Regions from separate parts of the Bradyrhizobium sp. USDA 3650 genome, predicted to be linked through region 1. Evidence: predicted binding sites of a transcription regulator. Region 1 holds the regulator's gene; each other region holds the start of a gene.
What was found. Region 1 encodes LexA, which represses DNA repair genes until DNA is damaged. Its sites were predicted from a motif close to TGTTCNNNNTGTGTTCNG; they were not measured.

Region 2: the regulator LexA is predicted to act here: its motif matches at 1,965-1,982, upstream of ACVIN2_RS10205 (DUF3072 domain-containing protein).
Region 3: the regulator LexA is predicted to act here: its motif matches at 8,551-8,568, upstream of ACVIN2_RS03070 (DUF3072 domain-containing protein).

What each region holds. Positions count from the first base shown of each region.
Region 1 covers NZ_JBSRZG010000001.1:225,249-235,792, forward strand. Annotated here, with positions in the region: gene gltX (glutamate--tRNA ligase) at 1-1,148, opposite strand, end outside; gene ACVIN2_RS01085 (glutamine--tRNA ligase/YqeY domain fusion protein) at 1,315-2,991, shown strand; gene ACVIN2_RS01090 (YybH family protein) at 3,001-3,387, shown strand; gene ACVIN2_RS01095 (DUF2171 domain-containing protein) at 3,472-3,705, shown strand; gene ACVIN2_RS01100 (ComEC/Rec2 family competence protein) at 3,801-6,080, shown strand; gene ACVIN2_RS01105 (GAF domain-containing protein) at 6,090-7,031, opposite strand; gene ACVIN2_RS01110 (hypothetical protein) at 7,253-7,687, opposite strand; gene lexA (transcriptional repressor LexA) at 8,177-8,878, opposite strand; gene ACVIN2_RS01120 (molybdopterin molybdotransferase MoeA) at 9,054-10,265, opposite strand; gene ACVIN2_RS01125 (hypothetical protein) at 10,492-10,544, opposite strand, start outside.
Region 2 covers NZ_JBSRZG010000001.1:2,140,944-2,151,487, reverse strand. Annotated here, with positions in the region: gene ACVIN2_RS10220 (Do family serine endopeptidase) at 1-698, shown strand, start outside; gene ACVIN2_RS10215 (hypothetical protein) at 964-1,326, shown strand; gene ACVIN2_RS10210 (DUF6496 domain-containing protein) at 1,333-1,647, opposite strand; gene ACVIN2_RS10205 (DUF3072 domain-containing protein) at 1,734-1,928, opposite strand; gene ACVIN2_RS10200 (hypothetical protein) at 2,044-2,265, shown strand; gene ACVIN2_RS10195 (hypothetical protein) at 2,284-2,493, shown strand; gene ACVIN2_RS10190 (hypothetical protein) at 2,585-2,833, opposite strand; gene ACVIN2_RS10185 (hypothetical protein) at 2,929-3,186, opposite strand; gene ACVIN2_RS10180 (hypothetical protein) at 3,325-3,546, shown strand; gene ACVIN2_RS10175 (HWE histidine kinase domain-containing protein) at 3,543-5,033, opposite strand; gene ACVIN2_RS10170 (HAMP domain-containing protein) at 5,047-10,544, opposite strand, start outside.
Region 3 covers NZ_JBSRZG010000001.1:624,588-635,131, forward strand. Annotated here, with positions in the region: gene ACVIN2_RS02985 (cold-shock protein) at 1-209, opposite strand, end outside; gene ACVIN2_RS02990 (SIR2 family NAD-dependent protein deacylase) at 408-1,169, opposite strand; gene ACVIN2_RS02995 (hypothetical protein) at 1,465-1,629, shown strand; gene ACVIN2_RS03000 (hypothetical protein) at 1,697-1,990, opposite strand; gene ACVIN2_RS03005 (hypothetical protein) at 2,270-2,500, shown strand; gene ACVIN2_RS03010 (hypothetical protein) at 2,578-2,703, shown strand; gene ACVIN2_RS03015 (hypothetical protein) at 2,700-2,897, opposite strand; gene ACVIN2_RS03020 (hypothetical protein) at 3,644-3,796, opposite strand; gene ACVIN2_RS03025 (hypothetical protein) at 4,091-4,318, shown strand; gene ACVIN2_RS03030 (DUF2934 domain-containing protein) at 4,558-4,734, opposite strand; gene ACVIN2_RS03035 (HU family DNA-binding protein) at 4,871-5,167, opposite strand; gene ACVIN2_RS03040 (hypothetical protein) at 5,581-5,766, shown strand; gene ACVIN2_RS03045 (hypothetical protein) at 6,010-6,312, shown strand; gene ACVIN2_RS03050 (hypothetical protein) at 6,438-6,710, shown strand; gene ACVIN2_RS03055 (hypothetical protein) at 6,899-7,075, shown strand; gene ACVIN2_RS03060 (hypothetical protein) at 7,280-7,804, shown strand; gene ACVIN2_RS03065 (hypothetical protein) at 7,827-8,174, opposite strand; gene ACVIN2_RS03070 (DUF3072 domain-containing protein) at 8,605-8,829, shown strand; gene ACVIN2_RS03075 (hypothetical protein) at 8,907-9,140, opposite strand; gene ACVIN2_RS03080 (hypothetical protein) at 9,421-9,672, opposite strand; gene ACVIN2_RS03085 (hypothetical protein) at 9,822-10,091, opposite strand; gene ACVIN2_RS03090 (hypothetical protein) at 10,097-10,297, opposite strand.

The DNA of each region.
Region 1 (10,544 bases):
TCCAGCGGCCGGTCGGCGAAGATGAAATAGGCGCCGTCGATCAGCTCGATCAGCGTTTTGGCGCGCTCCTTCAGGGCCGGCATGGCCTTCAGCAGCTGCGCGCGCGTGGTGTCGTTTAACTTCGCCTTAAGCTCGTCGCGGCTGGGCACGACGTGGTCCAGCACGTCCTCGAACATCTTCACGAGTGATTGATCGTCGGCATTGCGGATGTAGTGGCCGTTGAGGTTTTCCAGCTTGGCGAAATCGAAGCGCGCTGCTGCGCGGCCGACGCTGGCGAGGTCAAAGGCTGCGATCATCTCCTCGGTCGAGAAGATTTCCTGGTCGCCATGGCTCCAACCGAGCCGGACGAGATAGTTGCGGAGCGCGGCCGGGAGGTATCCCATGGCGCGGTAGGCATCGACGCCAAGCGCGCCGTGCCGCTTGGAGAGTTTTGAGCCGTCCGGGCCGTGGATCAGCGGGATGTGGGACATGCTCGGCAGCGTCCAACCCATCGCGTCGTAGATCTGCTTTTGGCGGGCGGCGTTGATCAGATGGTCGTCGCCGCGGATGACATGGGTGACGCCCATGTCGTGGTCGTCGACCACCACTGCGAGCATGTAGGTCGGGTTGCCATCGCCGCGCAGCAGGACGAGGTCGTCGAGATTCTCGTTCTGCCAGACCACGCGACCCTGGACCTGATCTTCGATCACGGTTTCGCCGGTCTGGGGCGCGCGGAGCCGGATGGTGGGTTTCACGTCGGTTGGGGCCGTCGCCGGATCGCGGTCGCGCCACAGGCCGTCATAGAGGCGGGTGCGGCCTTCCGCGCGCGCCTTCTCGCGCATCGCGGTGAGCTCCTCGGCGGTGGCGTAGCAGCGATAGGCCTTGCCCTCGGCGAGCAGCTGCTCGGCGACCTCGCGGTGGCGTGCGGCGCGGCTGAACTGATAGATGACGTCGCCATCCCAGCCGAGCTCCAGCCATTTCAGGCCGTCGAGGATGGCGCCGATCGCCGCCTCCGTGGAGCGCTCCCGGTCGGTATCCTCAATCCGGAGCAGCATCTTGCCGCCGTGCTTCTTCGCATAGAGCCAGTTGAACAGCGCCGTGCGCGCGCCCCCGATATGGAGGAAGCCGGTCGGCGAGGGAGCGAAGCGGGTGACGACGGGAGAGGTCATTCTTGGCAAGGCCTATGCATTGGAGGCGGTGGTATATAACAGGACCGGTGCATAACTAAAGCCCGGCAGCGGGCCGCCAAGGGTTGCTTGAGACCTTGCTTAAGCCCTTGGCTCAGCCAAGGGAATTTGGCAGAAGGGCCGCTGATTTCCCTACAGGATTTTCGTAATGACAGAACCGGTGGCGAACGAGGTTGGGCGCGATTTCATTCGTGACATCATCCAGGCCGACCTCGATCAGGCCAAATACCGGGAGATCGTGACCCGGTTCCCGCCGGAGCCGAACGGCTATCTCCATATCGGCCACGCCAAGTCGATCGCGCTCAATTTCGGCATCGCCCAGGAGTTTCCGGGCCGCTGCCATCTGCGCTTCGACGACACCAATCCGGTCAAGGAAGAGCAGGAATATATCGATTCCATCCAGGCCGACGTGCACTGGCTGGGTTTCGACTGGGGCAAGAACCTGTTCTTCGCCTCGGACTATTTCGACCGCCTCTATGAATGGGCGGAGCAACTGATCCGAGACGGGCTCGCCTATGTCGACGACCAGACCCAGGAGGAGATCCGTCTTGCGCGCGGCACGCTGACCGAGCCCGGCAAGAACTCGCCGTTCCGCGATCGCACCGTGGATGAAAACCTCGACCTGTTCCGTCGCATGAAGGCGGGCGAATTCCCGAACGGCGCGCGCGTGCTGCGGGCCAAGATCGACATGGGTGCGGGCAACATCAATCTGCGCGACCCCGTGCTGTATCGCATCCTGCATGCGCACCATCCGCGCACCGGGACCAAGTGGAGCATCTATCCGAGCTACGACTATGCCCACGGCCAGTCGGACGCGATCGAAGGCATCACGCACTCGATCTGCACGCTGGAGTTCGAGGATCACCGGCCGCTCTATGACTGGTTCATCGAGAAGCTGCCGGTGCCGTCGAAGCCGCACCAGTACGAATTCGCGCGGCTGAACCTGACCTACACGCTGCTGTCCAAACGCGTGCTGACCCAGCTCGTGCGCGAGGGCCATGTCGCGGGCTGGGACGATCCGCGCATGCCGACCATGGCGGGGATGCGCCGCCGCGGCGTGCCGCCGGCCGCCCTTCGCGAATTCGTCAAGCGCATCGGCGTGGCGAAGGCCAACAGCGTTGTCGACGTCGGCATGCTCGAGTTCTGCATCCGCGAGGAGCTCAACCGCACGTCGCAGCGGCGGATGGCAGTGCTGAAGCCGCTCAAGGTCGTGATCGAGAACTATCCAGAAGGGCAGACCGAGGAGCTCGAGGCGATCAACCATCCGGACGATCCCTCTGCCGGCACCCGGAAGATCACGTTCGGCCGTGAGCTCTATATCGAGCAGGACGACTTTATGGAGAACCCGCCGAAAAAGTTCTTCCGTCTGTCGCCGGGCAACGAGGTGCGGCTGCGCTACGCCTATTTCGTCAAGTGCACCGGTGTGATCAAGAACGAGGTCGGCGAAGTGGTGGAACTGCGCTGCACCTACGATCCCGCGACCAAGGGCGGCAACGCGCCCGATGGCCGCAAGGTCAAGGCAACCATGCACTGGCTGTCGGCGGCAACATCCGTGCCCGCGGAAATCCGCGTCTACAACCAGCTGTTTGCCAATCCGAGCCCGGACGCCTCGAATTTTGCGGCCGACCTCAATCCGCAGTCGCTCGAGATTTTGGCTGACGCCCGGATCGAAGCATCAGTCGCGGAAAGCAATTCGACCGAGGTAATGCAGTTCGAGCGCCAAGGCTATTTCGTGCGCGACAAGGACTCGACGCCGGGCAAGCCGGTGTTTTCGCGCACCATCGGTCTGCGCGACACGTTCGCGAAGGAAGTTGCCAAAGGCTGAGGGACCACAATGAGCGACGAAGCCGACGCCATCGTTTCCGTCATCGTCGCGAAATGGCGCGCCGGCTTCGCCACGCTCGATGCGGCCGCGCTGTCGTCTCTGTATTCGAAGAATGCGTTCTTCTTCGGCTCCAATCCAAAGCTCTACCGGGGCAGGGATGGCGTCGCAGACTATTTCAACGGCCTGCCGCGCTGGCGCCAGCCGAGCGCTGTGTTCTCCGAGGTGAAGGCGGTGCAGGCAGGTCCTGATCTGATCAATATGGCCGCAATGATCTCGTTCGATCTCGCCGGCGAACGCCCTGATTTCTCGGTCAAGATGAGCTGGGTCATCATGCGCGAGGACGGCGACTGGAAGATCGTCAATCACCATGCTTCGTCGCAGGCGCCGCTGATCTGACCAGCGGGCACACGACTTCGTCATTCTCGTGAGAGAACGAACGTGCGCCCCGTGCGTTGGGGTGGGCCCAACAAGGAACCCACCATGCAGAACATCGCAGAGCATATGGAAGTCATCGGCGCCGATGGCGTCCACATCGGCACCGTCGACAAGGTCGAAGGCAATCGCATCAAGCTGACCAAGAAGGACAGCGGCGAGGGCAGCCACAAAGGGCATCACCACTTCATCGACAAGGGCCTCGTCGCCGATATCGAGGGCAACAAGGTCCGGCTGTCGGCCAAGGCCGATGTCGCCGTGACGATGGAAGAGGAAAAGTAGCGGCCGCGCCCTTTCGTTCCTGATCCGTACCGCTATCCGCCCGCCTGCACGTTCCGGTAGCTTCTGACTTCGTTGCGTATCATCGAGTGCAGGGAATGGCGGAGCCGGGCCGGCCGGTACGGTCGCAGGGGATCGCGGGGACGTGGCCCGCGGGCCGCGCCGCGTCTGCGGGCGGCCTTGCAGCTGCAGGCCTCGACCTCTGGACATCGCTGGCCGAGACCCTCCGCGCATGGCTACGCGCCGAGGCTGGCGCCGGGCGGCTGTTGCCGTGGGTGCCCGTCGCGTTTGGCTGCGGCATCGCGCTTTATTTCTCTGCCGATCACGAGCCAGTACTGTGGGTCGTTGCCACCACCGCCATCGCACTCCTGCTCGGCGCGGCTCTGTTGCGGCGGAGCCGGCTGTTCGCCCCGGCCATCATGATCGCGGCGGTCGCGGCCGGCTTTGCCGTCGCGACCTGGAAGACGGCGCGGATCGCCCACCCGGTGCTGGCAAAGGCGCTCTATTCGGTGTCGTTGTCGGGCTTTGTCGAGGCTCGCGACATCCGCGAGCGTACCGATCGTTTCGTGCTGCGCGTCACGGCGATGGAGGCGCAACGCAGCGACGTCAGGCTCGAGCGCGTGCGCCTGTCGGTCCGCAAAGGCACCGCGCCGGAGGTCGGTAGCTTCGTTCAGCTGAAGGCACGGCTGATGCCGCCGCTCGCGCCGGTGCGGCCCGGCAGCTACGACTTTTCGCGTGACATGTTCTTCCAGGGCATCGGCGCCTCCGGCTTCGCGATGGGCGCAATCACGGTGGCGCCGCCGCCTGAGACCGCCGGCTTGCGGCTGCGCTATGCGGCCTTCATGCAAGGCCTGCGCGATGCGATCGATGCCCGCATCCGGGCGACGCTCGACGGCGACAACCGGGCGATCGCGACCGCGCTGCTTACCGGGCGGCGCGATGCGATCACCACGCCCGTCAACGATGCGATGTTTATCTCCGGTCTCGGCCACGTGCTCTCGATTTCCGGTTATCACATGGCCGTCGTTGCCGGTGTCGTGTTCTTCGCGGTGCGCGCGCTGCTCGCTCTGATCCCGGGACTTGCGGCCGGCTTCGCCATCAAGAAATGGTCGGCGGCCGCCGCGCTGGTCGCTGCTGCGTTCTACCTGCTGCTGTCAGGCGCGGAGGTCGCAACGCAAAGATCGTTCTTCATGACGGCGGTGGTGCTGATCGCGGTGATGGTCGATCGCCGCGCCATCACCTTTCGCACGCTTGCTGTCGCCGCGCTGATCGTGCTGGCGGTCGCGCCGGAAGCACTGGTGCATCCGAGTTTTCAGATGTCGTTTGCGGCAACGCTCGGGCTCGTCGCCTTGGTGCAGATCGGCATGCCCAATTTGTTTGCCTCGCCGGACCATTCGGCGACCGCGCGCATTGCGATGTGGGGTGGCCGCGAGATCGCGATGCTGTTCATGGCCTCGCTGATTGCGGGACTTGCGACCACGCCCTACGCCGCGTTCCATTTCCACCGTGTCACGCCGTTCGGCGTGCTCGCCAATCTCGGCGCGATGCCGGTGGTCTCGGCGCTGGTGATGCCGGCGGGATTGTTGGGGCTGCTTGCTGCGCCGTTCGGGCTGGACAGCGTGTTCTGGTGGCTGATGGGGCTCGGCATCGACTGGATGGTCGCGGTCTCGCGCTGGGTCGCGGCATTGCCGGGCGCCGTCGGCCGCATCCCGGCGTTCGGGATCGCGCCGCTGATCGCGGCGAGCCTGGGAATCATCCTGCTGGGCTTGTTGCGCACGCCGCTACGCTGGTCCGGCGCCCTAGTGCTGCTGGCAGCGATCCTCTGGGGACTGTCGGCGCGGCAGCCCGACATCCTGATTGCCGGGGATGGCGCGAGCGTTGCGGTGCGGGGTAGGGACGGATATCTACACCTGATCAGGACGAGCAAGGACAGCTTTCTGCTCAAGGAATGGCTCGCTGCCGACGCCGATCCGCGCGATGCGGGCCGAGCCTCTCTGGCCGATGGCGTGTCCTGTGACGAATCCGGCTGCGTGACGCCACTGGCCGACGGGAGGTTGGTCGCGCTGGCACTGCGCGTCGACGCTCTCGCGGACGATTGCAGTCGGGCCGCGCTGGTGGTGACGACACGCCCCGCGCCACCCGATTGCGCGGCGATGGTGGTCGATCGGCAACGGCTCGCCAGCCAGAGTGCGCTGGCGCTGACGCAACGTGGTGACGGCTTTGTGGTTCACGCGGTGAGGGCGAGAGGCACGAGCCGCCCCTGGTTGCCAGCCGGCGCAGGCGAGGGAGATTTCGACGGCAGCCTTGCGCCGAAGGCGATCGCGCCCCGCATCAAGGACGCAACGCCGGCGGAGACCGACTTGCAGGCGGACGATTGATCGGATCGGTTACAAGTACCAGGCCAGTACGGCGTCGAGCCTGGAATTGCCGATGACCGGCAGGGCCACCATTCGGCTCAGTCCGGATGTGCAGGCTTCGTGACCGGCGACCGAGCCGTCATGCACCAGATCGTCGTTGAGCGCGGGCATGCCGGTGGCCCAGGCCCCGCCGATGCTGCCTTCGCCTCTGGCAATGGATTTATCCGCATAGAGCGCGGCAAGGTTGGTCTGCGCGCTGCAATCGCCGGCGCGGAACACCAGTGCCGAGCGGGTCTCGTTCGGGATCCAGATCTCGAAGCGTCGCGCAATCGGCGTGGCCTGCGCGGAGAGGAATGTCAGGACCCAGGTCTGGTCCGCGCCCGTCCGATAGGGCACGCCGACGCCGAAATTGATCCCGACCTTGGCCGCGTCCTCCCAGCGCAGAAAACTCCTGGCGTCGTGCAGGTCCTTTATGATCAGCGGCAGGCCCGCCTTCCAGGTGCGGCCAGGCAGGCCAAAGCCGCGAGGAAATCTGGTGTGGCGGGAGTTGAATTCAAACATGTCGGCGGTGCCGTAATAGCCGTCGACAAGCCCCATCTCGTGGGAGGCATCAGGGTCGTTGTGCCAGAGCTCGATCGCCCCGACATGCGCTTGGTCCTCGCCGCAGAACAGCACCATGACGGCTTGCAGGAATTCACCCGCAAACACCGGCACCGCGACGCCGCAGGTGAGGCCGGCCGCGAGCGCCTGATCGGTCCGTTTGAAATAGGAGTTGGCGAATTTGGTGAGGATCACGGGGCGGCCCGCGGCCCAGGCCTTGCCCGGAAGTCCCTCGTCATATCCGAAGTGCAGCTCTTCGCTGACGGCCTTGAACGCGGACAGCCCTTCGCCATAGAGACCGCCACCAAACTCCAGCCGCGTGCGCGTCCGATCGGGCACCCAGAGTTCAACGACGCGAAGGAAGGTTTTCATCGAGCGTGTCCGCCGTCTCAAGCCCTGACAGCATCGGTCATTTGGCTGCGAAGCGGACGTTCAAAATTCAGGCAGGGCGGCTCAAACTTCGTGCGGCGGAGAGGTGCGGGCTTGGTCCATCCGATTGGTTTTCGCGGACGCAAACCACGCCATCTCGCCGGCCACGGCCGGCGATGGCAATTCAATCCTGACCTCCGACCTCGTAGCCGGAGGCGGCTGTGTCAGCCGATCGGCAGGTGCCTGACGGTCGGCTGCCGGTCGGCGATAATCTGCGCCTTGTGCTCTCGCTCGGCGACCGACTGAGTTACCGGCAGCTGCAACACGGTCGCGCGCTGGCCTTCGACGAGCTGCGTCACCAGCACATATTTGCCGTCGGGGAATTCGATCGCGTCATGATGGCGGTCGGGAACGTGCGGGTCGATCTTGCCGAACTTGCCCACGCGGGAATTGATGGTGCGCGTCCAGATCCAGCGATTGTCGTAGCGAACGTCGTCGGCGAAGGCGAGCTCCGTTCCCGGCAGCAGGCAGACGGCAACGGACGGATCGGCTGCCGAGGCGAAGCCGCGCGTCGAGGTGCCGCGGAAGCTTGTCGTGACGATCGTCTCGCCGACTTCGGCGGGTCGCGACGCGACGGCATGCAGGCTGTAGTCACACATCGGGTGCTCCTCATGCTGGGATAGCAACCCGCGTCTCTTAATCGAGGCGCAGGCCTCTATCAGAGTTGAAGCATGAACGCTCTGCTTGGTTGTGGGCAAATCTGCGGCTGGTTTCCGCGAGCCGCGATCACATTATCTTTCCCGAGTTCAATAGGAACAAAGCGAGTTGCGATGCATTCGGGAGGCGCGTGCGCGAATATCGCCGGCTTGGCTGCGGCGGTCGAACTTGATCGCCGGATGGTGTTTCCTCGAACTCGAGCCGCGAAGCGGTGCCGTTTGAAGCGGTGCTGTTTCGTGGGCGTCGCGAGGAGCCAGCCGAAGGAGGGGCCGGATAGTCTGTGCAGAACCAGAACGACTATCCAGCCGGAGCGGACGATGATCCGCTCCAATCTGACCGGCGATGCCGGTAGGAAGCGCGCGAGGCGCCAAGCACCTCCCGTATGAAGTACTCCCGATACTAAGGACTCCCGGTATCAAGGACGCCCGGTATCAGTACTTCCGGTAAAGCCCGATCAGCTTGCCCTGAATCTTCACCCGGTTGGGCGGCAGGATGCGGACCTCATAAGCCGCGTTGGCGGGCTCGAGCGCGATCGAGGCGCCGCGGCGGCGGAAGCGCTTCAGCGTCGCTTCCTCGTCGTCGATCAGCGCCACCACGATGTCGCCGGTATCGGCGCTCTCGTTGCGCTGAATCAGCGCCATGTCGCCGTCAAGGATGCCGGCCTCGACCATGGAATCACCGCGCACTTCGAGCGCGTAATGCTCGCCCGAGCCGAGCATGTCAGGCGGTACGCTGATAGTATGGCTGCGGGTCTGCAACGCCTCGATCGGCGTGCCGGCCGCGATGCGGCCCATCACCGGCACCGCGACGGGACGTTCGCCGTCGTCCGCGGGCAGGCTGGAGCTCGCACGCACCTTGCCGAGATTGCCCTCGATGACGCTCGGCGTGAAGCCGCGGCGGCTGCCTGCGGCTGCCTGGAGCTCCGGCAGCTTGATGACTTCAATCGCACGGGCGCGGTTGGGCAGGCGTCGGATGAAGCCACGCTCCTCGAGCGCCGTGATCAGGCGATGGATGCCCGACTTCGAGCGCAGATCGAGCGCATCCTTCATCTCGTCAAAGGAGGGCGGCACGCCGCTTTCCTTCAGACGTTCACTGATGAACCGCAGAAGCTCGTATTGTTTGCGCGTTAACATCTCGACCAAAGTCCCCCGGTTGATGTCGTCCGATTCCGAGACGCAGAGTTCGGCAATAAGCCGCTACATACTCGAAACAAATCATGAACGGACACTATATGTTCGATACATGTTCCGCAACTGCTTAATTTACCGTGAACAGAGCAAAGTTCGCGGAACGCGCATTGCCGGACGCTCAGACGGGGAGCCGCAACACTTCGCAAGCCGTGCCGGCTTCGGCCTTCGGCGCGAACGGTGCGCGCACGAGAAGTACTTGTGCTGCAGCGAGATTCGCAAGCAGCGAAGAGTCCTGATGATTGACGGGAAGAACGACGCGCGTGCCGTCGTCACGCTCCTCCAGATGCGCGCGCAGATAGTCCTCGCGCTGGTCGTTGGCGCCGATTTCGCGGCCGAGCACGGCGCGTTCACGGCGATGGTGAATCACCGAACGGCCCGACAGGGCGCGAATCAGCGGCACCATGAACAGGAAAGCGCACACGTAGGACGACACGGGATTGCCCGGCAGGCCGATCACCCCCATTGCGCCGAGCCGCCCGTGCATCATCGGCTTGCCTGGCCGCATCGCGATCTTCCAGAACGCCAGTGCGATGCCTTCCTCCCTCAGTGCCTGCTGGACCAGATCGTGGTCGCCGACCGATGCGCCGCCGGTCGTGATCAGGATGTCGGCGCCGCTCTCGCGGGCGCGGCGGATGCCGGCGGTGGTCGCCTCCAGCGTGTCGGCGGCAATACCAAGGTCGATGGTCTCGGCGCCCTCGCTGCGGGCGAGCGCGTGCAGGGCGTAGCCGTTGGAGTAGACGATCTGGCCGTGGCCGGGCGTGGTGCCCGGCATCACCAGCTCGTCGCCGGTGGCGAGAATGGCGACCCTCGGACGCCTGAAAACGGCAAGGTGCGGATGGTTCATCCCGGCGGCGAGCGCGAGGTCGCGCTCGGTGAGACGACTTCCCTTGCGCAGGAGCACGTCGCCCTCGCGGAAATCGACGCCTGCGGCGCGGATGTGCCGACCGGCGATCGCGGCTTCCTTGATCGTGATGCGCTTGCCGGCGGCGACCGTATCCTCCTGGATCACGACGGCGTCCGCGCCACCGGGAACGACGCCGCCGGTGAAGATCCGCACGGCTTCGCCGGCGCCGACCGTCCCCGCGAACGGTCGGCCTGCCGCGACTTCGCCGATGACGGTGAGCTCCGAATCGATCGTCGCGGCATCGGCCGCGCGCACCGCGTAGCCGTCCATCGCCGACATCGCCTGCGGCGGCTGCGTGCGCCGCGCCGCGACGTCACGCGCGAGCACGCGATGGTAGGCCTCGTCGAGGGAGATCATTTCTTCCGGCAGCGGCTCTGCACCCGCCAGCACCGCGGCAAGCGCGTCAGAAACCGGCATCAAGGCCACGGCGAAAACTCCTGCTCGGCACGTTCGGGCGAATGTTCCGCAAATCTTCTAGCCGAGCGCGGGCGCAGAGGCAAAAACGGCTGAGCGCGCGCAGTCATCCCGCCGCTTCACATTGTTCCGGAAGGCAGGATCGCGCGCGTCGCGGCATGATCCGAAGAACCCGACAGATCGGCAGGAGAGTGGTCATGGAAGGGCGAGAACGACGAGCGCCCCGGGCCTGGATCGATCAGCTCCCTGGCTGCCCGGGAGTTACGTCGGGCGCCTTGGGCCCCTGATCCT
Region 2 (10,544 bases), 1.9 Mb from region 1:
TCGGCATCGGCTTCGACATTCCGGCCTCGACCGCAAAGCTCGTCATCGCACAGTTGAAGGACAAGGGCGCGGTCACACGCGGCTGGCTCGGCGTGCAGGTGCAGCCGGTGACGTCGGATATCGCCGACAGCCTCGGCCTCAAGGAGGCGCGCGGCGCGATCGTCGACAATCCGCAGGACGGCAGCCCGGCGGCGAAGGCGGGCATCGAGGCGGGCGACGTCATCACCGCCGTCAACGGCACCGCGATCAAGGATTCCCGCGATCTCGCCCGCACCATCGCCACCCTGGCGCCGGGCACGTCCGTGAAGCTCGACGTCGTCCACAAGGGCGACAGCAAGACGGTGACATTGGCGCTCGGCGAGTTGCCGAACGAGCGGCAGGCAAGAGCCGACGAGGGCAAGTCGCAGCCAGATGCCGGCATGCCGCCGCGTCTCGGGCTCAGCCTGGCTCCGGCCGGCGACGTGCAGGGCGCCGGCCAGAAGGGCGTCGTCGTCACCGAAGTCGATCCGCAAGGGCCGGCCGCGCAGCGCGGCATCCAGACCGGCGACGTCATCCTCAATGTCGGCGGCAAGGCCGTCGCCAATATCGGCGATGTCCGTTCGGAGCTGGCGCAGGCGAAATCGTCCGGCAAGCGCAGCGTGCTGCTGCAGGTCAGAAGCGCGCAGGCGACCCGGTTCGTGGCGGTGCCGCTCGCATAAGGCGAACGTCGATCGGCGCCAGTCCAAAAGGCGGCCCAAGGGCCGCCTTTCCTGTTCGCTTTCAGGATTCCGGATGCCCGCCGATAACATTCTCGTTAACGGCAGGGAGGATGACCCGGTTCGTCCGAAAAAGCCGTGTTCGCCCATCACAATTGCGGATCTCGTATGGACTCGGCGGCAATGAAGCCGCCGACGATTGCAAGCGTGGAACTTCGAACTTGCCGCCGCTGAGCCGGCCGGCAATTCGTATTTGATCGGTGCCGACATGGATCGATTGAAGCTCTCGCTGAGGACTGCGCTGCTCGTGGCGCCATTCGTGCTGTGGGGTGGAAACGCTCTCGGGCGTGACGACGGCCGTTACGCGGACTCTCCCCTCAAGCCATGGTTCGACGGCCTGCGCAGCCATCTCGGTCCGTGCTGCTCAGATGCGGATGGGTTTGCCGTCGCCGATCCCGATTGGGACTCGCACAATGGACATTATCGCGTGCGGCTCGACGGCGAGTGGGTCGACGTCCCGGACGAAGCCGTGATCACCGAGCCGAACCGGGCCGGCCGCACCATGGTGTGGCCGGTGAAGACCGCGTTCGGGGTTTCGATCCGCTGCTTCATGCCGGGCAGCATGATCTGACGGAAGTCAGCGCGACCGTTTGGAGGATTTGCGCTTCGACGTTTTCTTCGAACGCTTCTTGGTTTTCCTTGAGGTCTTCTTGGACGTTTTCTTTGACGTCTTCTTGGACGTCTTCCGCTTCGCGGCTTTCTTCGGGACCTTCTTGCCCTTCTTGCGCGCCTTCGACAGGCCGATCGCGATCGCCTGCTTTCGGCTCTTCACGCGTCCGCCTCGACCGCCAGGTCCGCTTTTCGCGGTACCCTTCTTGTAGCGCTTCATCTCGCCTTCGACATCGCTGCCGGAGCTGCGCGAGTAGCGGCGCTTCTTTGCCTTGCGTGCCATGCATGTTCTCCCTTGGCTTGGGAAAACAATCCGGGACAGGCATGGTTCCGAAAGCGCGCATGCACGTCCCGGATACGCGGCTTAGTCTAGAACGAATCCGCCAGCTCGATCTCGGCTTCCAGCACCTGAATGCGCCGCGCTGCCTCGCTGGAGGACAGATCCCGCGCATATTGCGCGGGTTGATACGCCTCTTCGCTCAGTCGCTTCAGCCGGAGGCCCTGCGCCCGCGTCATCTGCTCGGTGAGGAAAGTCTTGGCGTCGTATTTACCCTGAACCTGCATGTCGCTTCTCCCTTCTGAAATCGTGACTTGACTATATGTTCTTATTTTGTTCTAACAAGTCATGGACAACAGAATTAATGAAATTCGACGTAAAATCAGCGCCTTGAGGCTGGAAATGGCCGATATCGAGGTGTCCGTCCGCGAACTCGTCGACCGCGAGCACGATTGCACAGAGAAGGCCTTGGCGCAGATGGATCTGCGCCGGAAAATCAATCTGCTGATCGGCGAATGGAAGGCTGCAGGCGGCGGCGATGTCCTGCCGAATGTCCGCGACAGGATGAGCCTTCGTTCCGCGAAGGCATCAGGTCGTCCTCTGCGCGTGGTCGCGCGCCGCTGAAAGCTTTGGGAGCGCACGGTGGAGGAAGACCCGGATGCGTACCGGATTCTAAAACTGCGTGCCGAGATTCTCGAACTGGGCTCTGCGATCCGGCAGCTGCAACGCGAGGGGCTCGACGACGCCGCGGCCCAGCTCTTGATCGCGCGCAAGCGTGCACGACTCGATCATCTGGTGAACGCTGATCGCGCCGGCGTTCATCCTGACATCCTGGGAAGCCATCGTAGCTGAAGCGTGCGCGCAACGCGGCCCGAGAAAGTTCGTTGAAACACCAAAGCAAAAGGCCCCGCGATTGCGGGGCCTTCATGATGTCGGGGAACACCTACTTGGTGTTGCTCATGCCGCCCTTGTTGTTCGTCATGGTGCCGCCCTGGTCCGAGCCGGGGCCGGAGCCGCCCTGACCGGAGGGATCAGCACCCTTGGACGACTTGGTGTTGGCGCCTGTGGTGGTTTGCGACGATGACATCGAGGATCCGTGTTTTGCCTTGTGGGACTTGGCCTGCACGGCGAACGGTGCGGCGGCGAGGCCGGTGGCCAACATCACGGCAAGAGCGAGCTTAGTGGTCTTCATATGCGGGAACTCCCTGAGTTGAATTGACGCAGGCAGCCAACTGCCATTCGTCGCAGGAGTTCCGAACAAAGAAGTTCCGGTAAATCTCGCATCCTTCAAGATTGCTTGTCCTCTGCGAGCATGAATACGACGCCGGTCAGTGTCGCGCCGATCGCGAACGTCGTCACCAATGTGACGGCGCAAACGACAACGGCCTGCCTGCCGCCGTTGTTCAGCAAATTGGCGACGGCTGGATTGGACAGCACGAGCACGAGGCTGAAAGCGAGCCCGAGGGCTGCGCCCATCATGGCGTGCGTCATCAGCTTGACGAGCCCGCTCGGAGAGATCAGGTCCGACGACTTTTTCGCGCGCATGGAACTCTATCCCGATCTCGCAAGCAACGCCTGCGACACGCGCCGGTTCCACCCGCATGAAGGAATCGTTATCGCCCGCTTCATCCGACGTTCATGCCGGGTGGGCGAGAATGACCCTGCAACACGGGAACATTCGATATGGGTAAGGTGGTCTTTCTCTATCGCTCTCTGGCTTATCGTAACGCCGCCGCGGACATCCTCCGCAAAGCGCGCAAGCTGCCCCGCGGCGCGGAGCGAAGTGCTGCGTGCCGCTATGCCAAGGCTCTGCGCGATCTCGCCCAAACGGAAGCCTGGCTCGAAGGACGGGTCGCACGCGAGCCGCAAACGACGCAGCGCAGGAAGAGTGCGGCCTCCGGTTAGCCGGACGCGCGCTGCAATTCGGCGGAGCTGGCGGCTTCGAAGTTGCCGGGCGCCGTCGTCGCGGCAGTCTTGCGGACCAGCGGCACCTCGAGCCGACACAACAGACCCTCGGCGCGCCAATCGAATCGCGCCTGCCCGCCGAGCTGGGACTCGACGCTCGCAAGCAGGCTCCGCGTACCAAAGCCGCGGGATTTCGGCGTCATGACGAGCGGGCCGCCGGATTCCTCCCAGGTCAGCGTGAGCAGCTCATCCTCGACCTGCCAGCCGATCGCGAGCCGTCCCGTCCGCGTCGAGAGCGCGCCATACTTCGCCGAGTTGGTGAAAAGCTCATGCAGCGCCAGCGCCAGCGTCTGGGCGGTTGCCGGCAGCAACTGAACTTCGGACCCCGCCAATTTGATCTGGCCGCCGAGGGAATAGGGCGCGAGCTCCTCGTCGATCAACTTCGAGAGTTCGGCGCCCTGCCAGCTCGATAGCGACAGGATCGTATGCACGCGCGCCAGTGCATTGATGCGTCCCTCGACGGCGCTGACATAGGCTTTGACCTCGTCGGCGCGGGTGAGGCGCACGATCGATTGCGCCAGCGCCAGCGCATTCTTGGCGCGATGATCGACCTCCCGCGCCAGGAGAGTCTGCCGTTCCTCGGCGCGCTTGCGTTCGGTGATGTCCACCGTCACGCCGCTGACGCGCATGACCCGACCGCTATCGTCAACCGTGGCGGCGGCCGTGCCGACACACCAGCGCACATCGCCGTCGGGCCGCACGATGCGGAACTCCGTTTCATAGGAGCGTGTGCCCTTGTTGAATTCGGCGATCGCCTTGCGCAACTGATCGACGTCATCCGGATGCAACAGCGCCTGAACATTGGCCGGGTTCACTTCGAAGCTCTCCGGGCCAACACCAAAGATGCGGTATTGTCCCTCGTCCCACATCCAGTCGCCGGTGATCCAGTCCCAGTCCCACGAACCCATCTTGCCGGCGGCGATCGCCATGCTGCGCCGCTCTTCGCTCTCGCGGAGCTTTGCGGTGGAATTCTCCAGCTCGGCGGTGCGTGCACGCACGCGGTCCTCCAGATCCTGGTTCAGCCGTTCGAGTTCGCGCGTCTTGCGATAGAGCTCTGCAAACACTTTGACCTTGGCGCGCAGCACCTCCGGCACGACCGGGACCGGGACATAGTCGACGGCGCCCATCTCGTAACCGCGCAAGCGGTCGATGTCGCTGACTTGAATGGCCGAGATGAAAATCATCGCGGTCTTCTGGAAGCGCGGGTGCTCGCGGATCATCGCGGCGAGCTCGAAGCCGTCGAGCTCGGGCATGCAGACGTCGACCAGGATCACCGCGATCTCGGTCTTGAGCAGCACCTCCAGAGCCTCGCGACCGGACGAAGCGATCACGAGGTTCTGGCCGAGATCCTTCAGGATCACCTCATAGGCGAGCAGCTTGGCCGGCTGGTCGTCGACGAGGAGGATGTTGACCTTTTCGTGGTCCATACGGGCATCCAACTCAGCGGTGCAGCCACATGCGGATTGCAAGCAGCAATTGATCGGTGTTGACGGGTTTGGCGAGATAGTCGGACGCGCCGGCCTCGAGGCATTTCTCGCGGTCGCCCTTCATGGCCTTGGCCGTCAACGCGATGATCGGAAGACGGGCGAAGGTCGGATTTTCACGAATGACGCCGATGGTCTGGTAGCCATCCATCTGCGGCATCATGATGTCCATCAGCACGATGGCGATCTCCGGATTGGATTCAACCAAGGCCACCGCCTCGTTCCCGGTCGTGGCCGTCAGCACCTTCATGCCGCGCCGCTCCAGCACGCTCGACAGCGCGAAGATGTTGCGGGCGTCGTCGTCGACGAGCAGGGCGGTCTTGCCGATCAGGTCCTCGTCGGAACTGTTCAGCTTCTCGAGCATGCGCTGCTTCTCGACCGGCAATTCCGTGATGACGCGGTGCAGGAACAGCGCGGTCTCGTCAAGCAGTCGCTCCGGCGATTCCACGCCCTTGACCACGATGCTCCGCGCCATGGTGTGGAGCTCCGCATCTTCCTCGGCCGACAGCTCGCGGCCGGTGAAGACGACCACCGGAACGTTCGACAGTGCCTCGTCGTTGCGGATCTGGTCGAGCACCTCGAAGCCGGTCATGTCAGGCAGGCGCAAGTCGAGCACGACGCAATCACAGGGGGTCTCGCGCAGCATCGAGAGCGCGTCGGCACCGGTGCCGGTCGTCACGATCTCGATGTCGTCGTGGTGCAGGAGCTCGCGGATCGAGAGCTGCTCGGCCTCGTTGTCCTCGACGATCAGCAACCGCTTGCGCCGCGGTCGCGCATATTCCTTGATCTGGGTTAGCGCGGCCGAGACACCCTCGGTCGTCGTCGGCTTGTTGACGAAGGAGAAGGCGCCGCGCGCCAGCGCATGCTGGCGGTCCTCGTCGAGCGTGATGATCTGCACGGGGATGTGGCGGGTCAGCGGATTGTGCTTGAGCTGGCTCAGCACGGTCCAGCCGAGCATATCCGGCAGGAATACGTCGAGCGAGACGGCCCTCGGCTGGTACTGCTTTGCAAGTTCCAGCGCCTCCGCGCCGCGGGCGGCGACCAGCACCTTGAATCCCTTGTCGCGCGCGAGATCGACCAGCACGCGCGCGTAGTGCGGGTCGTCCTCGACGATCAGGAGGATGCTGTCGCCGGGTTCGAGGTTGAGCCGGTCGTCGGGAAGCTGCTCGATGACGCGCTGCGGTTCGGCTGTTGCGGGCTGCAGCGCCGGCGGCTGGCTCTGTTGAGGCGTCGCGCGGGGCGCGAGCGTCGGGCCGGAATATTTCAGCGGCAGGTAAAGCGTGAAGCACGACCCCTTGCCCGGCAAGCTGCGCAGGTGGATCTCGCCGCCGAGCAGGCTTGCGAGCTCGCGGCTGATCGCAAGGCCGAGCCCGGTGCCGCCATATTTGCGGCTAGTGCCGGCATCGGCTTGCTGGAACGCCTCGAAGATCAGCTTTTGCTTCTCCAGGGGGATGCCGATGCCGGTGTCGGACACTTCGAATGCGATCACGGCCGGCGCCGAATTCAGCACGGGATGATCCGTGCCCCAGCCGCCGACCGCGGCGGCGACCTTCAGGCGGACCTCGCCCTCGGCGGTAAACTTGAAGGCATTGGAGAGCAGGTTTTTCAAAACCTGCTGCAGGCGCTTGGAGTCGGTGACGAGGCTGCGCGCGAGGTTCGGATCGACGTCGATCTTGAACGACAGATTGCGGTTCTCCGCCTCGTGACGGAACGGCCGCCCGACCGTTTCGAGCAGGTTCGCAGTCAGGATTTCCTCGGCGTCGACCGTCACCGTACCGGACTCGATCTTGGAGAGATCGAGAATGTCGCTGATGAGATTGAGCAGGTCGGTGCCGGCGCCGTGGATGGTGCGGGCAAATTCGACCTGCTTGCCGGTAAGATTGCCGTCCGGATTGTCGGTGAGCTGCTGGCCGAGGATCAGGATCGAGTTCAGCGGCGTGCGCAGCTCGTGGCTCATATTGGCCAGGAATTCGGACTTGTACTTCGACGTCAGCGCGAGCTCGGTCGCCTTTTCCTCCAGTGCGCGGCGGGCCTGCTCGATTTCCTGGTTCTTGCGCTCGACTTCGACGTTGCGCTCGGCGAGCTGCTGCGCCTTCTGTTCGAGCTGGTCGTTGGTCTGCTGCAATTCGCGCTGCTGGGTCTGGAGCTCGCCGGCGAGCTGCTGCGACTGCTTGAGCAGGCCTTCGGTCTGCATCGTCGCCTCGATCGAGTTGAGCACGATGCCGATCGAGTCCGTGAGCTGCTCCAGGAAGGTCATCTGCGAGGTCGTGAAGGAGGTCAGCGAGGCGAGCTCGATGACCGCCTTGACCTGGCCTTCGAACAGCACCGGCAGCACCACGAGGTTCTTCGGCGCGACGCGAAGCAGCGCCGAATTGATCGGCACCACGTCGGGTGGAATGTCCGCAATCACGCGCGGGCGCCGGTCGAGCGCGCATTGGCCGATCAGGCCGTCGCCGAATGGCAGCACGCGCGGATACGGATAGACGCCGTCGCCGGCATAGGAGGCAAGCAGCAGGAGCCGCGGATTGTCTTCGTTCTCGACCTGATAGATCACGCCGGTATGCGCGTTCACCAGCGGCGACAATTCGGTCAGCAGCAGGCGACCGACGGTGGTGAGGTCGCGCTGGCCCTGAAGCATGTTGGTGAATTTCGCCAGATTGGTCTTCAGCCAGTCCTGCTCGGTGTTCACGTCCGTCGTGAGACGGAGATTGGTGATCATCGTGTTGATGTTATCTTTCAGCTCCGCGACTTCGCCGCGGGCGTCGACCTGGATCGACCGCGTCAGGTCGCCCTTAGTCACGGCGGTCGCCACTTCCGCGATCGCGCGCACCTGCGAGGTGAGGTTGGCCGCCAGCAAATTGACGTTGCCGGTGAGGTCCTTCCAGGTGCCCGCGGCGCCGGGCACGTCGGCCTGACCGCCGAGCCGGCCCTCGACGCCGACCTCGCGCGCCACCGACGTCACCTGGTCGGCGAAGGTCGCGAGCGTCTCGGTCATGTTGTTGATGGTGTCGGCGAGCGCCGCGACCTCGCCTTTCGATTTCACGGTGAGGTTCTGCTTGAGGTCGCCGTTGGCGACCGCGGTCACCACTTTGACGATGCCGCGGACCTGCTCGGTCAGGTTCGCCGCCATGAAGTTGACGGTGTCGGTGAGATCCTTCCAGGTGCCGGCGACGCCGGGCACCTGGGCCTGGCCGCCGAGTTCGCCTTCGGTGCCGACCTCGCGGGCAACGCGCGTCACTTCGCCGGCGAACGCGTTGAGCTGGTCCACCATGGTGTTGATGGTGTTTTTGAGCTCGAGGATTTCGCCCTTCACGTCGACGGTGATCTTGCGCGACAGGTCGCCGCGCGCGACGGCGGTGGTGACTTCGGCGATGTTGCGGACCTGGGTGGTGAGGTTCGCGGCCAGCAGGTTGACGTTGTCGGTGAGGTCCTTCCAGGTGCCGCCGACGCCGGGCACGACGGCCTGGCCGCCGAGCCGGCCCTCGGTGCCGACCTCGCGCGCGACGCGCGTCACTTCCGCGGCGAAGGAGCGGAGCTGCTCGACCATGGTGTTCAAGGTATCCTTGAGCAGCAGAATTTCGCCGCGCACGTCCACCGTGATCTTCTTCGACAGGTCGCCGCCGGCGATCGCGGTCGCGACCTCGGCGATGTTGCGGACCTGCGCGGTGAGGTTCGAGGCCATGAAGTTGACGTTGTCGGTGAGATCTTTCCAGGTGCCGGCAACGCCGGGCACCTCGGCCTGGCCGCCGAGCTTGCCTTCGGTGCCGACCTCGCGCGCGACGCGCGTCACTTCACCGGCGAAGCCGTTGAGCTGGTCCACCATGGTGTTGATGGTGTTCTTCAGCTCCAAAATCTCACCACGGACGTCGACGGTGATCTTGCGCGAGAGGTCGCCGCGCGCCACGGCAGTGGTCACTTCGGCGATGTTGCGGACCTGGGCGGTGAGGTTGCCCGCCATCGAGTTGACGCTGTCGGTGAGGTCTTTCCAGGTGCCGGCGACGCCGGGCACGTTGGCCTGACCGCCGAGCCGGCCTTCGGTGCCGACCTCGCGCGCGACGCGCGTCACCTCGCCCGCGAAGCGGTTGAGCTGGTCGACCATCGTGTTCAGCGTGTCCTTGAGCTGAAGGATCTCGCCGCGCACGTCCACGGTGATCTTGCGCGACAAGTCGCCGCCGGCGATCGCGGTCGCGACTTCGGCGATGTTGCGGACCTGGGCGGTGAGGTTGCCCGCCATCGAGTTGACGCTGTCGGTGAGGTCCTTCCAGGTGCCGGCGACGCCGGGGACTTCGGCCTGGCCGCCGAGCTTGCCTTCGGTACCGACTTCGCGCGCGACGCGCGTGACTTCGCCGGCGAAGGCGTTGAGCTGGTCCACCATGGTGTTGAGCGTTTCCTTCAGCTGAAGGATTTCGCCTGACACGTTGACGGTGATCTTCTTGGATAGATCGCCCTTGGCGACCGCGGTCGCGACTTCGGCGATGTTGCGGACCTGACCGGTCAGGTTCGAGGCCATCGAGTTGACGCTGTCGGTGAGATCCTTCCAGGTGCCGGCGACGCCGCGCACCTGGGCCTGGCCGCCGAGCTTGCCTTCGGTGCCGACCTCGCGGGCGACGCGGGTGACTTCGCCGGCAAAGGCGTTGAGCTGGTCCACCATGGTGTTGATGGTGTCTTTCAGCTCCAGGATCTCGCCGCGGACATCGACGGTGATCTTTTTCGACAAATCGCCGCCCGCGACCGCGGTCGTCACCTCGGCGATGTTGCGGACCTGCGCGGTGAGGTTCGAGGCCATCGAGTTGACGCTCTCGGTCAGGTCCTTCCAGGTGCCGGCGACGCCGAGCACGTTGGCCTGACCGCCGAGCCGGCCCTCGGTGCCGACCTCGCGCGCGACGCGCGTGACTTCGCCGGCGAAGGCGTTGAGCTGGTCGACCATGGTGTTGAGCGTTTCCTTCAATTGAAGGATTTCGCCCGAGACGTTCACCGTGATCTTCTTTGAGAGGTCGCCGCTCGCGATGGCGGTGGCAACATCGGCGATGTTGCGGACCTGCGCGGTGAGGTTCGACGCCATGAAGTTGACGTTGTCGGTGAGGTCCTTCCAGGTGCCGGCGACGCCCGGCACCTGGGCCTGGCCGCCGAGCTTGCCTTCGGTGCCGACCTCGCGCGCCACGCGCGTCACTTCCGAGGCGAACGAGTTGAGCTGGTCCACCATGGTGTTGATGGTGTCCTTCAGCTCCAGGATTTCGCCGCGCACGTCGACCGTGATCTTGCGCGACAAGTCGCCGCGCGCCACGGCTGTGGTGACGTTGGCGATGTTGCGCACCTGTGCGGTGAGGTTGCCGCACATCGCGTTGACGCTGTCGGTGAGATCCTTCCAGGTGCCGGCGACGCCTGGCACGATGGCTTGGCCGCCAAGCTTGCCGTCGGTGCCGACCTCGCGCGCCACGCGCGTCACTTCCGAGG
Region 3 (10,544 bases), 400 kb from region 1:
ACGTCGGGCCAGCCATTGTCGGGAACGATGAAGCCGTAGCCCTTTGATGCGTCGAACCATTTGATGACGCCGTGAACCTCGACGAGGTTGGCGCTGCTCTCACCAAGTCCGGTGAACGGACTGAGTGCGCTGTCGCGACCGCCACCGCCGTGTTCGCCCACCGCGGGAACTCCGACCTTCTTGGACTCAAATCCGTCCGACGACCCCATAACCCCGGACCCCACACATGCCATGCAACCCGCCTGAATGGCGGCGCCGAATCGCGCGTCTTTAGAGAATCTTCTCAACTCGACGCGACGCGAATCTTTCGACTCAAAAGATAACACTCCCGGTTGCGACGCATAGACAAAAAAGAGATTCGGCGGAACCTATGAACAGCTTGCACAGCCGCGAATCAAATTGCTGCCTCAATTACCGACAAAGGGCCCGAGCGTTTCGCCGATGTCGTGGCGGATCACGAGGTCGGCGATGTCGTCCTGCCCGGTAGGCTCGCGATTGACGATCACCAGACGTGCACCTGCTTCCTTCGCCATCATCGGAAAGCCCGCGGCCGGCCATACCACCAGCGAGGAACCGATCGCGATGAAGAGGTCGCAGGCTTGCGACAGCGCGGTCGCGCGCTGCATCTCGTCCTCGGGCATCATCTGGCCGAAGGAGATCGTGGCGGTCTTCACCGGCTCGTCGCACACGGTACAGTTGGGCGCGGCGCCCTCCTCGTCGAAGCGGCGCTTCACCCAATCGAGCGGATAGGCCTGAGCGCATCCGATGCAGCGCGCATACGTGGTGTTGCCGTGAAGTTCGATCACGTGGTCGCTCGCGACGCCGGAGGCCTGGTGCAGATTGTCGATGTTCTGGGTGATGATCGCGGGAACCTTGCCCGCACGGTAGAGCGAGGCGAGCGCGCGATGGCCGCGGCCGGGCCTGGCCGCCGCAAAGACCTCCTCCATCGCGAAGCGCCGGCGCCAGGATTCGTCGCGCGCCTCCTGGCTGGCGACGAACTCGTCGAATGGGATCGGGCGGTTGCGCGTCCAAATTCCGCCCGGCGAGCGGAAGTCGGGGATGCCGCACTCGGTCGAGATGCCGGCGCCGGTGAACGGCACGATCCGTTTGGCTTCGGCGATCATGTCGCCGAGACGCTCGACGCCGCTGCGAAGATCCGATGCAATCAACGCGGCCTCCCGTTTTGCTTTGCCGATTGGCTTGGCCGATCGGTTTTGCTGATTTGTTTTTTGCGCTAGCTGCAACATGCGCAAGCGACAAGATTGTTGACGCGGTTATCCACTGCGGCGCACGACGTGGTCGGCAATTTTTTCCGACCCTCGCTTATCACAATCCTGCAATGCCTCCTCCCCATTGACGCCCCAATCAGAAGCGCCAATGCATGTGTTGACGCGACTCAACGTGATTGCGGCGGCAGTGCTTGAGTTCAGTAGGACACATACTCACGTGCAGAGGGGATTTGAAATGACCGAGGACGAACAACGTAAAATCCGCGAACGCGAAGAGATCGCCGCCCGTGTCGCCGCCTTCCGTGCCACCCAGGAAAAATTCAAGCGCGAGCGTGACGAGTATTTCGTGTCGACGCTCGACAACGCGCGCAAGGTGGAGCGGCCTTCGCTCTGGCCGTAACGACAGCAGATCACCGAGCATGAAAAAAGCCCGGAGCATTGCTCCGGGCTTTTCATTTGGTCCGCCGTTACCAGTGACGGTAATAATGGTGGCGGCGGTAGTACGGTCCATCGCCGTAATAGGCGTACGGACCGGGGCCGTAAGCATAGGCGGGGCCGCCATAGTAGCCATACCCCGGGCCGTAGCCGTAGCCATAAGGATGGGACGCGGCGACGGCGCCCGCGGTGATGGCGCCGGCGGCGAGGCCGAATGCGAGGCCCGGACCGATGCCGCGGCCGCGCGCCTCGGCAGGCGCAGGCGCCGCGACCGCGGTCACGCCGACGGCCGCAACGGTAGCCAGAACTGCCAGTGTCTTCCTCATCATGAATCTCCTCCTTCGTATCTCGCATAGACAACGCCGGCGCGTTGCGATGGTTGCGCGCAATGCTGTGGAACCGAGCTCGGATTAATCCGCACGCATGGAACCGGCGCGCGTTCCGCGAATTGTCTGTTCAAGTGCGGACGCCTCCGCCATCCGGTTGAGGCAACAGCACGAAGACCCCGTCAGCATCATCAATGCTGGCGGGGTTTTCAGTTTCACGGACGGCAAATTGGCAACGCAGCCCAATTGCTGCCAGCGGGGAGCGCCTAGGAGGATAAAGTGCCGATATCCAAATTGCTGGCCCGTATCCGCAGGCTGGTTCCCAGATCCGGCGATCAGCATTACGACGAGATCGTCCGCAGTTTCGGTGTCGGCACGCTGCGCCCGCCGCCGACGCCGATGAGCGACGGTGAGTTGGCGCGGGCCATTGCCGAGTTCCTTAAGGAACAGCCGTCGAGCGAGTCCGTAGGCGCTCTTGGCCGGCGGCTCGACCCCACCACTCCGCTTTGAGGCGCCAGTCCGTCTTGTCCGGGAACATGCGCTTCGCGCGCACGTTGCCGTAGCCTTCAAGGAGAAAAGAGGCCGACATGCCCGTTTGGCTCGAAGTCCTGCTCAACCTGTCCGGTTATGCCGGTTTCGTGGCGCTCGCCTCACACGGCACCGCGTGCCCAGGGAATTGCGCCGACCATCAGATCTCCGGCGATGACCGTTAATTCGTGTGCGGTGGCTGGCCCGCCGTGCGCATCAGCCTGTCGGCCTTGACCGCGACACGTGTGTCCTCGAGCTGTGGCCGCAGCGAGATGCTGATCACCACGAAAGCCAGGCAAAAGAGCGTGCCGACGATGGCGACGCGCCGGTAGGTGTGGCGGTCGCCCTGATAAAAGCTCGGTTCTGAAAAAGGTGTCATGAATTCGTTCTTGGCAAAAATGCTCGTTGGCCAAAGTCGCTTGTTGGCAAAGTCGTTTCCAGACGTCGCCAGACACACCTATCCCAAGCAGCGGCAAGCGCAACGCGATTGGGCTTTTAACCTAACCGAATAGGGTTATCGGCTTCGCGGCAATCTTCCGTTAGGAGTTCGCGAAGCGTCTCCAGAACTCGGCGAGCCGCTTCAAGCTCGAAGCCGAAGCTTCTGGCGATCCGCCGTCCGGCTTTGTTCCAGCTTCACCTGCCTTTCGTTCTCGAAGAACGAATCGGAATCGCAGAAATCGTCGCGAAGCAAGTCTTAACACTTCGTTTGTGCGCAAACGATCGCATCATCGCCGACGATCGCGCGCTCACATCGCGTCTTCGGATTTCGATCGCGGTGGCACCTGCGGCACCGACGGCCTGCCTTTGCGCAAGCGCGGGTGCCGGTCGTACCAAAACACTTTTGCGATCTCGGCAAACATCTCGAGAAACCAGCACGCATCCATGTCGCGTCTCCCTCGCCTGATCTCGTAGCGAGGACAGGCGAACGGGACTGTGCCAAGCATCACGCCGGCTTGGTCAGGACAGGCATGTCCCGCATCGACACAGAAGCCACGGCTTGTTCTGCATCCGACTCCATTTCGTTCGCAAAGAACGAATCGGAGTCGAGGAATCAGCGCAAAACGATTCCTAACGATCGGTGAAGGCAGGCGCGATTGCCTGTTGTCATCGACGTAGTGCGACTCATCACGCCGCTCGCTTCACCGTGTCCTTCGCCGACAGAGCTTTCTCCGAAAAGCATTCGAGGATCTGGATGCGGAGTTCTTCCGCGGCCGGACCTTCGAGCTTCCTGAGTTGATTCCAGAGCCTGATCACTTCGCGTTGTTTCTCGACAGTCATGGGCACCTCCCAAAAGACATTGGTCACCGCCAAAAGAGACGCCCACTAGAACAAAATAGGAACAAAAAGTCCAGCCCCTCCCCGCGAAATTCGCTCGCCACATCGCCTTGAGCCTTCCGCGCGCCGGCGCGGTTGCTTTTTGGGTTTTCAACCTTAAGTTCGAGAACGCGGCCGGCGGCGCGGCGCTGAAATCCCATCGCAGCCAGCCAGGAAGGCCCCGTGCGAAAGCGCGGGGTTTTTCTTTTGGGGAACGCGCCATCGCCCTCCCCGTTAGTCATTCCGGAGCGAGGGACCGTGACCAGAAAATACTACGCCTTCGAGGTGGTGCGTCACATCGAGGAGACCGTGGAAATCATGGTCGAGGCGCCGGACCAGACCGCCGCACATGATGCAGCGCTTGCGCATCTGAAGGCGCGCGGCTCCGAGTATCAGTGGCTCAATCCCAAATGCGATCTCGTCGTCTGGCGCGAGCGCCAGGTCGATACGCCGGCGATCATCGACGTGTCCGTGTCGGCGGAGTAGCAGCCGGAACGAATTTTTTCGTCTCGCGTTGTCAAGCCGAATGCAGTGGTGCTGGCGGCATGTCGCGACGCGGCCGACCAGCTTGAAGAGCCCCGGTCCCTAAGCCCGGGGTTTTTCTTTGAGGCGGCCGCCATCCAAGCGGTGGCCCGAACAGCAAAGCAGCCACCCGGGCGTTACGCCGGGTGGCTGCTTTGAGAATTGTCGATGCTCGCCTCTGTCCGCCTCTTAGACCGGCAAAGTCAGACCGGCAGATTGTCGGTCATCCCGGGTGGGACTTCGCTTTGCTTGGTCCGCTCGGCGAGAAGCTCCTTTTCGGCCTCGTACCAGAAGGTGTCCATCGTGCCCGCGGGCTCGCCGGCCTCCTTCCAGAGGTGATAGGCGCGGTTTCGAATCTCTACTTCGCTGAGACCAGTCATGTGATTTCTCCCTTTCGGAAGCAAAGCCTGACGACGGCTGAGAGTTCCCTAAGAGAGTTCCTTATTGGTTCAGCACAAGCAAGCAGTCATTGCGGCACTCCGCGAAAAAGGAGCGTCCACAATGCAATGCGAACCCTTAGACGGAGTCCTTGGCCACCTTCAGCGGCGAGGCCTTCACTGATTTGCTCGCCGGCTTCGCGGCGAACTGCATCGGCTCCTTGGTGAAGGGATTGACGCCCATGCGGGCTTCGGTCGCCGGCTTGTTCACCACCGACATCTTCACGAAGCCGGGAATGACGAACTCGCCGGACTCGTTGAGCTCCTTGTAGCCAACGGTCGCCATGTACTCGATGACCGACTTCACGTCGTTCTTCGACAGCTGCGTACCCTCGGCAATTGCATCAATCAACTGAGTCTTGGTCATCTTCGCCATGTCTGAATTTCCTTCTGTGCGCGCGAGCAGGCTTTGCTCAGGACGCGGTCCAACCGCGCAACGCGCTTCTGATTCATGCCAACTTTCATGAAGTGACGGGGCTTAGAACCCATCGACGCCCAAAACGCAAGCAGGGGGTTCGGCGGGAGGGGCGGACGCCCGGGCAAAGATGCCGCAGCTTGCGCCGTTTCCGCCTTGAACCATTTTCGCCCTGAGGCGTCTAACTCTTTGAAGTCCCCAAGCTTCACCCCCATCAGAGAGCCCCGCTTCCCCCAGGCGGGGCTTTCGCCTTTTCCGAGGCGACCCGGCCGGGCAATTCCGATCAGGCTGGACCCCGAGGTCTCCGCCCGGGCCACGCGGGTGACCGTCACAAGGCAGGTTCTCTTTTCCGGTCATCTCCTGCATAATGCAGCATGGCAAAAACAAAAGTGACCTTCAAAACCGTCCGCATTGCAGACAACGACTGGAAAATCCTGGCGGATTACCCGGACAGCGAACAGCGCGAAATCAAGGGCTTCACCAGCAAGGCAGACGCCGACGACTGGATCAACGGCGACCGCAAGATCGCGTGGCTCCGCTCCCAGGGATACGCCAAGTAAAGCGCGCATAAGTCACGCGCGCATCGTGTGACGCCCTTAGGGGTATGAGGCGCGCTTCGTCCCTCCCCGTTCCAGACGTTCTTTCCGTGCCGGCGCGTTGCCGAGCAGGCGGCAACGCCCGCGCGTCTATCTGCTTCTCGGGGCACCTGGTCGAGAAAGCTGTGACCGGGCACGCGCCGTTGAGACTTCGGTAACCTAACGCATCCAAGCTTCTCTCAGTATCGTTGCGTTGGAGTACTCAAAGTGCTGGATTTTAACGAGCTGCGTGAACTCGCAGCCGATGTTCGCGTGTTCGTCGAAATTGCCGAAGACAAGGCCGAAGCGCTTCGCGCCGTCATCACCGCCTATGACGTGGTGCTCGCGATCTTCCCATCCGGAGAGGGCATGGGCCTCCACGTCATCAAGGGCGGCGAGATCCTGGACCAGATTGCAAAATCACGAACCCATGCGAGCTACAGCCACACCGCCATCGCGGTTCCCGACCTGGAGCATGCGGAAGTGCTCAAGCACCTGACGGGCCCGGCCGACCAGCGCATTGCGGCTTAGAGCGTTTCAAGCGAAGTCGATAGCGGTTCGCGCGCAGACGAGAATTTTTGCACTCCGGAACGCCCAGTTTTAGGAACACGGCTTCTGCGCTCCCGTTGGCCCACGCAACCAACCAGGAGTTTGAGATGAAGAAGCTCATCATTGCGACCGCCGCCCTCGGCCTCATGTGCGGCTCCGCCTTTGCGCAGAACCAGACGGGCCCTGCCCCGCAGTCCGACAACATGCAGAAGCCCGGCATGACCAACACGGACAAGGGCACGATGAGCAGCGGCACGACCGGTATGAGCCATGACGGCATGAGCAAGGGCGGAACGGTGAGGCCCGACGCCTCCGGCCAGGGTGGCTCCGGCCCCGGCAGCGACCAGGGCGGCACCAGGACCCGCAGCAACATGAAGTAAGCCGGTTTCCTGTACGGCTGCTCCCGGCCGCGTCGCTTCCCACAAGGCGGCGCGGCCATTTCATGACCAGGGCCTTTCAGGACAAGGGTCTTTGGAACCTGTCGCGAATGCACGCCTCACAATCGTGCGCGCACCGGACGGTTAGCTCTCGCCGCGAGTTGCCCCCATCTCCAGCAAGGGAGATCGTCATGAGCGTTGAAGGCAAAGTGAAGGAAGGCGCTGGGTTCATCAAAGAAGAGATGAACGAACACGGCAAGTCCCCCGAGAGCCAGAAGAAGGCTCAGGAAGGTCGAGACCTGCGCAACGAAGGCCGGATCGAAGACGGCAAGCCGCCGAAGACGGCGAAGCCGGGTACCGGTCACTAGATCGCGTTCGAAAACCCGTTTGGTGAGAGCCGCCCCTGATCATGTCAGGGGCGGTTTTCTACGTTCATGACCAGCCGATACGTGCCCATGCGATCTTCCGAATCTGCGGCCCTACCAAGACAGCGGGCGGCTCGAACCATGCAGCGCAATGGCTGGTAGAACGCTTCGGCTGTTGTATGGTCGGACGTTTCTTATGAGGGGCTGATGAAGATTGCCATTGTTATCGCCGGCTTGATCGTTGTTGCTGCTGCCGTTCTCGTGTCGGTACAGCCCGGCTTTCTGAAGCCTTCGTCTCTGGCACTCGTGATGAAGTCGGACATTCTCGGCTTTTCGCCCGGAATGACATTCGACGAGACCAACAAACTCATCACGCAACGTCGCTACCGCTGCCGTCAGCTTCGCGATTCCTACGTCCTCGAATGCGCAGTCGACGGCGCCAAGGTCACGATCTTTGCCGACGACGTTGACCCCAAGAATCCGGACCCCAAACATCCCATCTGGCGCGTCAATGCGGAGTTGAACAATCCGGGGCCCCAAGACGCTGCGGCCAAAGACGCTGCAGTCAAATCGATATCCGACCAGTTCAATGCCCAGCCAACCAGGGACGCCCGGGAGGGATGGATATGGACCGTCGGCCGCGGGCTGAAGCTGAGCTACGACGGCACCGCCTTGAAGCTCGTGGACGAAGCCGAGGATATCCGGCGCGGCAAGCAGGAAGCAAAGCGCTAGGGAGCGCTATGCCGGATGCCCTTCAGTGACGAAGCCGGTTGACGGCCCATAGCGGCAGCCACGATCCCATCACCATGCAGATCGCAATGGCTGCGACCAGGACGTATTTCAGGGGATTCTGCGAGGACGCGAGCGAACCTTCGAGGTGAAGGTAAGGCAGCATCGCCTCCATGGCCATTCCGATCAGGGCAACCGCAACCAGCCCGCCAACCACCGAAGCGAACAAATTGACGATCCATCCCATCGCGCCGCGCTTGTTCGACCACGCCTCGAAGATCGCGACAGCCAGCATCACGAGCACGAAGATCAGCATGAAGCTCATCGAGCCGCCGACGCTCGCCTTCGACCCGAAGACTTCCACAAGCAGCATGGCCGCCACCGCGCGAGCAGCGTGATCGCCTTCACGACATTCCTCTTTAGTGTCTCGGCACATGGGCCGCGAAGCCAATTCCGATGCCGGGCAGGCTTTGCAGCATGGCGGTTGGTCGCGGCGGGCTTCGCCCGGGTTCAATCGTGATAGATTTCCGCTCGGCAACTGATGAGTGCACCCCGCGCAGTTGCGGGCACTCTATCCTGCTCTCCATCGGTCTCGCCGCCGCCTCGCACGTCGCCGTTGAGGCACCGATCCTCGATTGGGGGCGCAAGCTAAGTCTGATGCGCAGACGCCGATCGATGCCGGCCGTTTCGTGATCATCTCCCGACGCTGATCCGGGCAAAGTGCGCCCTAGCCGCGTCATGGGCCAGCCATGAACAAATAAGGAACAAAAAGCATCAGTCGGCATTGAGCCTGAAAAGGAGAGATGGCCGTGACTGAAAACAAGATGGCTGGCAACACCGCAGGCAACACCCAAAAGGATCCGAAGGATTGGGTCTCCGGGGACGACCCGATGACCGGCGCCCAGGAATCCTACCTCAAGACCCTCGCCGAGCAGGCGCACAAGCCCCTCCCCAAGGAGGATCTCACCAAGGCAGAGGCGTCAGAGCTGATCGACACGATGCGACAGAAGGCCGGGCTCGAGAAATAGACAGCTTCAGGCATTGCGAAACACGGATTGACAGGCGGCGGCTGACCGGAACGCTGCCGCTGTTCGCGACCAGGCAGCTAATCGCTTTCGACGACCCGGACAGCCAGCTCAGCGACCGCACGCCGACCGGCCGCGACGAGGCCGTCGATCTCGCGTGTCTCGTGCTTGGCGCAATGGATGATCCGTTCGGCGACATACCGGCGCGCGGCGTAGGCTTCCATCACCTCGGGCATCATCTCGCTGACGCACTCCAACGCCTTGTCCATGTGCGACAGCGTTCGTTCGTTGAACTCTTCCAGAAGCAACATCACCACCCCAGCTCACAATGATCACGACTACTCTCGTTGGCGGACGGACGCCGATGCGGGCACGCACGCCCGCCCCGTGAGACGGAAGAACATGCCTCCATCGATGATCAGAAGTGCCGCCGATATTTGGGAAGGTGCAGGCGTTGAGGCAACGCGGCATTCACAAACGTTAAGCGCGCTGCATTTCGCCGGACATGGGGGCGTCAATTGAGCGCACGAAACGTGGTGGGCTCCAAAACTTGTTTGCCGGGATCGCGGCCTGTCCGCTTTGCCAGCCGGGCACTCATCCCGCTTTGCCTTGCTTCACGTCATGGACGATGTCACCGATGGTGCTTCCCACGACCATCGCGGCAACAACAGGCCAACCGGCGGCTACCATAAGGATGGCCCCGTAGCGCATGTCTTCGCCCGGCCGTTTATAGCTGTCCCGGCCCGCGAAAAGGAGCACCGCGATCAGGCAGCCAACTGCGTATCGTCTAAACCATTTCACGACGAGAGACCTTCGTTTACGGGCATTCGTCGCCTCGAACACCATCGTGGTTCATGATGTCGGCCGTCCGGCCGCTCACAGGCAGGCGAAAATTTCAGACGATCACGTAGGCGCGTCCGGCGCCTTGCATGGCCTGTTGCCGCTCATTTTCTTGGACACGCTGAGCAACGGCTCCGCCGCCGAGCTCAATCCTGTCACTTCGGCAGATCGCGGATTGCCAGCTTGATGACTGTGAGGACAACGAAGGCGGGGGCCCCGTAAACGATGGCATTCACGGCCCAAGTGATGGCGACGCCCAGGAAAACGGAACTGCCGACCGCTCCCCAGAAAAGGTAAGCTGCAGATATGCCCGGCATCTCCCATGCCATCACAGTGATGGAGTAGTCGGTGAGCTGCTCCATGACGAGCAGCACCGTCGAGACGAGCGCCCCGATTGCCAGTGCGGGGATGAGAACGGATTTCATTGTCTTCAAAGGCCCAACAGCCCCATCAGTATCGGAATCATGAAAAAGGCTGCCAGGCCGAGGAGGCCTCCTACGGCAATTTTCACCCAACGCCGTTGGATTTTCGGCTCGAGCCATGTCGCCAGTTTGACCCAGAGCGCATACGCCCATCCAGCAACAATCGAGCGGATCAATGCGAACAGAAGCTCGCCTAGAATATTGGCCATGGCGGTTAGTCGCGTCATCTCCGCGGGGAGTTCATCTGCGAGCGGCTACACAATCCTGTCCACCCGTGAGTGAGGTGGCCAATTCTGCGGATTGCGTCACCGTTCTGACGGCCCGGTTATCGCTGCGGGGCGCTTCGCGTGAAAGGGCTCGTAGTCTAGCGCTTGAGCCCTGCCATCGCAATTCATGCCCTTAGTTCGCGCGTTCGGCGCGGCGTCGTGACTGCTGACATCAGGGTGGCAGCAGCGG